2 regions of the Anoxybacillus ayderensis genome follow, and region 1 is predicted to be linked to the other one. Evidence: a T-box and tRNA genes for the amino acid it is inferred to sense, from the RefSeq annotation. Region 1 holds a T-box; the other holds one or more tRNA genes.
What was found. The T-box of region 1 lies ahead of serS (serine--tRNA ligase). A T-box ahead of a tRNA ligase gene usually reads a tRNA of that ligase, here a tRNA-Ser.

Region 1 (3,425 bases):
ACAGACTATGGTTACTTAACAAAAGAAGGAGAAAAGGTAGAGATCGTAACAAAGCGGGCTGTAGAAAAAGCGAATGGTTTCGTTTTGGCGATGCGAGCGATTGGCGAATTGTTCAGTGATATTTGGAATGGTGCTTCAAATGCGATGAAAGGATTATTTTAAAGCTCTCTTTTTAGAGGGCTTTAAAATTTTTATTGTGATTTTTAAAAAAATTGAGTTAAAATAAAGAAATGTAGTTAGTGTTTCTATACTTTTACGTAGTAAAAACGTATGCTAGAATATGGATAGTGTACTGCAGTGATGAATAGTTGTCGCTGGACTGATTTTTCAGTACAATATCACAATAACGATATACATAATGGGAGGAATGAACGGTGGCGGTTACAGGTACAGAACGTGTAAAACGCGGAATGGCGGAAATGCAAAAAGGTGGCGTCATTATGGACGTCGTGAATGCAGAACAAGCGAAAATTGCTGAAGCAGCAGGTGCAGTAGCTGTTATGGCTCTTGAGCGTGTTCCAGCTGATATTCGTGCAGCAGGTGGCGTTGCACGCATGGCTGATCCGACTGTGATTGAAGAAGTGATGAAAGCAGTATCGATTCCAGTCATGGCGAAGGCGCGCATCGGTCATTATGTTGAAGCGCGTGTATTAGAGGCGCTTGGTGTAGATTACATCGACGAGAGTGAAGTGTTGACGCCGGCAGATGAAGAATTTCATATTGATAAACGTCAATTTACTGTACCTTTCGTATGCGGTTGCCGTGATTTAGGTGAAGCGGCTCGTCGTATTGCTGAAGGGGCATCTATGCTTCGCACAAAAGGCGAACCGGGAACAGGAAACATTGTTGAAGCTGTTCGCCATATGCGTAAAGTGAACGCTCAAGTGCGCAAAGTTGTTAGCATGAGCGAAGATGAATTAATGACAGAAGCGAAAAATTTAGGGGCACCGTTTGAAGTATTGTTACAAATTAAACGTCTTGGCCGTCTTCCTGTCGTTAACTTTGCAGCAGGTGGTGTCGCAACACCAGCGGATGCGGCGTTAATGATGCATTTAGGTGCTGACGGTGTATTTGTCGGTTCAGGTATTTTTAAATCAGACAATCCTGAAAAATATGCGCGTGCCATCGTTGAAGCGACAACTCATTTCGAAGATTACGAATTAATTGCTCATTTATCAAAGGGATTAGGTGGAGCGATGAAAGGCATTGATATTTCTTCGTTGCTTCCTGAACAACGGATGCAAGAACGCGGATGGTAATGTAAAGGAGCAATGAACATGACGAAAATAGGGGTACTCGGATTGCAAGGAGCCGTACGTGAACACGTACGTTCAATTGAAGCGTGTGGTGCTGAAGCGGTAGTTATTAAAAAGGTGGAGCAACTGACACATATTGACGGTCTTATTATTCCAGGCGGAGAAAGTACGACGATGCGTCGTTTAATGGACAAATACGGATTTATTGAACCGCTGAAGCAATTCGCTCGTGAAGGAAAGCCGATGTTTGGAACGTGCGCAGGCTTGATTATTTTAGCCAAAAAAATTGTTGGTTACGATGAACCACACCTTGGTTTAATGGATATTACAGTCGAACGCAACTCATTCGGACGTCAACGCGAAAGTTTTGAAGCATCGTTAACGATTAAAGGTGTTGCGGACGATTTTATTGGTGTATTTATTCGAGCTCCGCACATTGTTTCCGTAGGGGACGACGTTGATGTGCTTGCGACGTATGAGGACCGTATTGTCGCGGCAAGGCAAGGACAATTTTTAGGATGTTCGTTTCACCCCGAATTAACGGATGATCATCGCATGACACAATATTTTATAAACATGGTTAAAGAAGCGAAAGAATAAACAGGTTGCATTTTGTTTAAACTTATAGTACATTATTTCCAAGAAAATGATATAAAGAAAAAGCGATGACAGGAACTAGTAACAAGCCCTCTTCCTTTCAGAGAGCCGATGGTTGGTGTGAATCGGCAGGAATGACTTGTGAATCCATCCTGGAGCGAAATGCTGAACGCGTGAAGTTAGTAGGCATTTCCGGTGAGAACCGTTACATGTCTCGAGTGGAAGACGCATGTCTTCAACTAGGGTGGCAACGCGGGAATACTCTCGTCCCTTTCTTTTGGGACGGGAGTTTTTTGTTTCATAAATCAAAAAGGAGGAATGCCGATGTTAGACTTAAAATTTTTACGTGCCAATTTTGAGGAGGTAAAACAAAAACTTCAGCATCGTGGTGAGGACTTAACGGATTTTGAACAATTCGAGCAGCTCGATCGTCGTCGTCGCGAATTAATTGCACAAGCGGAGGAACTAAAAAATAAGCGCAACGATGTGTCACAACAAATTGCCATCTTAAAGCGAGAGAAAAAAGACGCAGACCATCTCATTGCTGAAATGCGTGAAGTTGGCGATCGCATTAAAGTACTTGATGATGAATTGCGTGAAGTGGAACAACAGCTTGAGACGTTGCTTTTATCCATTCCAAACGTTCCGCATGACTCTGTGCCGATTGGTGAATCAGAAGATGACAATGTAGAAATTCGTAAATGGGGAGAGCCACGTTCATTTTCTTTTGAACCGAAACCGCATTGGGAAATTGCTGATCAACTCGGGATTTTAGATTTTGAACGGGCAGCGAAGGTAACAGGAAGTCGATTTGTGTTTTATAAAGGGCTCGGAGCACGATTGGAACGTGCGTTAATTAACTTTATGTTAGACGTACATGTGGAACAACACGGATATGAAGAAGTTTTACCACCGTACATTGTGAATCGAGCAAGCATGACAGGAACAGGACAGCTTCCGAAGTTTGAGGAAGATGCGTTCCGTATCGAGAGTGAAGATTACTTTTTAATTCCGACAGCAGAAGTTCCTGTGACTAACTTACATCGTGATGAAATTTTATCAGCGGACGATTTGCCGATTAAATATGCTGCTTATAGCGCATGTTTCCGCTCAGAAGCGGGATCAGCAGGAAGAGATACGCGCGGATTAATTCGTCAACATCAGTTTAATAAGGTGGAGCTTGTCAAATTTGTAAAACCAGAAGATTCCTATGAACAACTCGAAAAGTTAACAAATGATGCAGAGCGCATTTTGCAATTATTAGGTTTACCGTATCGTGTCATGAGCATGTGTACAGCTGATTTAGGCTTTACTGCAGCCAAAAAATATGACATTGAAGTATGGTTACCAAGCTATGGTACGTATCGAGAAATTTCTTCCTGCAGCAATTTTGAAGCGTTTCAAGCTCGCCGTGCAAACATTCGTTTCCGCCGAGACCCGAAAGCAAAGCCAGAACATGTGCATACGTTAAATGGATCCGGTTTAGCCATTGGACGAACAGTTGCAGCGATTTTGGAAAATTATCAACAAGAAGATGGAACAGTCGTGATCCCAGAAGTGCTTCGCCCATAC
Region 2 (3,425 bases), on a different contig from region 1:
TTACTAATGAAAAAAAAGATTTATACGGTCATGGATGAATTAAGACGACGAACACCAACGATTATGGATTTCGACAAATTCGCTACATATGCTGTTCTTCTTCCACTCATCCGTCAACACGATGATACATTTGTCTTATTTGAAGTGCGTTCATTTCAATTACGTCGACAGCCCGGTGAAATTTGTTTTCCAGGTGGAAAAATGGATGCGTGTGATCAAAGTCCACAAGAAACAGCCATTCGAGAAACATGTGAAGAGTTGGGAATTGAAAGAGAACATATTACACATGTCGTTCCACTTGATTATATGCTTTCACCATTTGGCATGGTCATTTATCCGTTTGTTGCATTTGTTGACATTGAACAGATGCAAATAAACGAAAAAGAAGTGGAAGACGTGTTCACTGTCCCGTTATCTTTTTTTATTGAAACGAAACCACAAATATATCGGGTTCAATTCGAACCAAAACCTGAAGACGATTTCCCATTTGACGATATTCCTGGAGGAAGACAGTATAATTGGCGACCAAGGCAAATCGAAGAATATTTTTATTACTACAAAGACAAAGTCATTTGGGGATTAACCGCAAAAATTGTGTATCATTTCGCTAGACTTATTGAACAGATGAGGGGAGAATAAGTATGGGACAACCTGTTGATTTAGGATTTGGCATTTCACTTATTGATTTATATGATCTACAAACTGCCCAGCGAACAGGAGCGTACGTTTTTCATGAAGAAGAAGTGACGATTATCGAAACAAGTGCGAGCCCTTCTATCCCACATTTACTTAAAGGACTGGAAGCGCTCTCTATTGATTTACACGACGTAAAAAACATTATCGTTACACATATCCATTTAGATCATGCTGGTGGGGCGGGGATGTTACTACAACATTGTCCAAATGCTCGCGTATTCGTTCATCCAAAAGGCATGCGCCATTTAGCTGACCCGTCTCGTCTCATCGAAGGGGCAAAAGCCGTTTATGGCCAATCGTTTGACGCTTTATTTGATCCGATTGTTCCAATTCCTGAAGAGCGATTAATTGTAAAAGAAGATGGGGAAACGTTACAAATCGGAAAAAATCGTACACTAACGTTTCTTCATACACCGGGGCATGCGAATCACCATTTCTCTATTTATGATCAAAAAAGTAACGGCATTTTTACAGGTGATACAGCCGGTGTCTTTTACCCTCAATTGCTTTCGTACGGTGTTGAGTTATACTTGCCGTCTACATCGCCAAATCAATTTGATCCCGAAACGATGCGCACATCGATTGAAAGATTTATGACGCTACGTCCAGATCGTATATATTTTGGCCATTTTGGTATGTCAACACATACGCAAGCGGTTTGGGATCAGCTTCATTACTGGCTGCCACTCTTTGTACAAGTCAGTCATGATATCGTAAATGAACAAGTCAATCAATCTTTTACAGAAAAAACAGAGGATGTTTCCAATCGTTTATTTCATATTATCCAAACATTTTTGCGCAAAAAGCAAGTACCTGATGATGCGGATGTATATAAAATACTTCAGCTCGATTTACAAGTGTGTGCACTGGGTCTTGTTGACTATATGGAGAAACAAAAAAGGTAATTGACGACAAATCATGTTTTCGCTATAATTTCTTTGGCACCCCACTCATACGGAGGAGTACCCAAGTCCGGCTGAAGGGGTCGGTCTCGAAAACCGATAGGGGTGTCAAAGCCCGCGGGGGTTCGAATCCCCCCTCCTCCGCCATATCTCCTCTTTTATTCCTTCTTTGTGATCTTCAACTTTGTTTCTTTATTTCAATTGCGAGGATGTGACAATTTGAAAAAATATTATGTCGTTTGGGAAGGGGCGAAAACAGGCATTTTTTCTTCTTGGGACGAGTGTAAACCTTACGTCATTGGCGTTCCGGGGGCGAAATATCGCTCATTTCCATCGAAAGAAGAAGCAGAACAAGCATTTGCGTCTGGTCCGTTTGTAAACCGAACAAAAAAAAATAAAGCGCATGCAACAAACTATGTAGAGGAAAGCATTTGCGTAGATGCAGCATGTAGCGGAAATCCAGGATGGATGGAGTATCGAGGAGTACATACGAGAACAGGGAAAGAGTTGTTTCATGTTGGGCCGATGATCGGAACAAATAACATTGGGGAATTTTTAGCCATTGTCCACGCATTAGCATGGTTACAACAACAAAACAAAAGTTTGCCGATTTATTCTGATTCGGCAACAGCTATCAAATGGGTAAAAGGAAAAAAAGCGAATACAACGCTCATTCGCAACGCTGAAACAGAACGTGTCTGGCAACTTGTTGAACGTGCTGAAGCGTGGTTGCGCACGCACCATTATACAAATGAAATTATGAAATGGGAAACCGAGCAATGGGGAGAAATTAAAGCAGATTTCGGACGAAAGTGAAAGGAGAGGGATGTTAACCTTCTCCTTTTTGCATGTCATCGAGTTGTTGTTTTAGTTTTTGTTTATCCAATTGTTCACCGATGATAACAAAATGTAATGGGACATTCATTTCCTCTTTCATATAGAGCGGTGTACCGTATGCATACTGAAAGGAGTAAACTCCACTTGTATGAGTAAAACGTAAAAATCCTTTCATGCGGTAAATAGTATCAGGAAGTTGTCGTACCCATTGTTCGAACACGTCTAAGTCAATTGGGCTTGCAAATGTATGTACGTATGTTTGAATGCGTAGTCTTTCGATGTTCATTCGCTCATGCTCGTTTCTCATCCGCTTCGATAACAAATGAATATCCTCGATTCGTACATTAGAAAACGTTGTGAAAATTGTGCGCGCTTCGCTGTTGATCGTTTGTAACTCAAACGATAATTTCGCTTGTTCATCCGGACGTAATACATCTGTCTTATTGACAATTAATACATCCGCGTGACGAACTTGTTCTTTTAACAACATTTGCAGAGGAATGGAGAGTTGTTGACGATTCACCCAACGTGTTGCGTCGATTGTCGTAATAATGCCTCCCATTTGAATGCGATCAGCAAACAATGGCGACATACACGCATCGAGCACTTCAACAGGATGAGCTACCCCTGTCGTTTCAACATAAATGACGTCTAACTCATGTTGTTGAAGAAGTGAATGAAGTTCTACTTCAAATTGATCTTGAATGGTGCAACATACACAGCCGCTTAATAACTCACTTAACACAGCGTCTTTTGAAACCGCATGCGAATCAATGGATACTTGACCGATTTCATTCATTATCACAGCCACTTTCCGTCCACGTTCTTTTTCATTTTGTAGTAGTCGCCTTAATAATGTCGTTTTACCACTTCCAAGAAATCCGGATAAAATATATACCTCTGTATGCATAAAATACCCCTTTCTACATGTTCCTTTTTGATCATAGTCAAAAATAACAAATAGCACAAGAAAAATATATCGTGCATCGA

Region 2: it encodes a tRNA-Ser, which carries the amino acid that the T-box ahead of serS (serine--tRNA ligase) is inferred to sense. The anticodon was not compared.

The regions. Positions count from the first base shown of each region.
Region 1 covers NZ_JACDUV010000014.1:6,138-9,562, reverse strand. The annotation lists gene HNR63_RS13610 (D-alanyl-D-alanine carboxypeptidase family protein) at 1-162, shown strand, start outside; gene pdxS (pyridoxal 5'-phosphate synthase lyase subunit PdxS) at 375-1,259, shown strand; gene pdxT (pyridoxal 5'-phosphate synthase glutaminase subunit PdxT) at 1,278-1,856, shown strand; T-box leader at 1,913-2,128, shown strand; gene serS (serine--tRNA ligase) at 2,178-3,425, shown strand, end outside.
Region 2 covers NZ_JACDUV010000003.1:246,531-249,955, reverse strand. The annotation lists gene HNR63_RS05910 (ABC transporter permease) at 1-7, shown strand, start outside; gene HNR63_RS05905 (NUDIX hydrolase) at 7-639, shown strand; gene HNR63_RS05900 (MBL fold metallo-hydrolase) at 642-1,601, shown strand; tRNA gene HNR63_RS05895 (tRNA-Ser) at 1,653-1,745, shown strand; gene HNR63_RS05890 (ribonuclease H1 domain-containing protein) at 1,818-2,414, shown strand; gene HNR63_RS05885 (CobW family GTP-binding protein) at 2,428-3,345, opposite strand.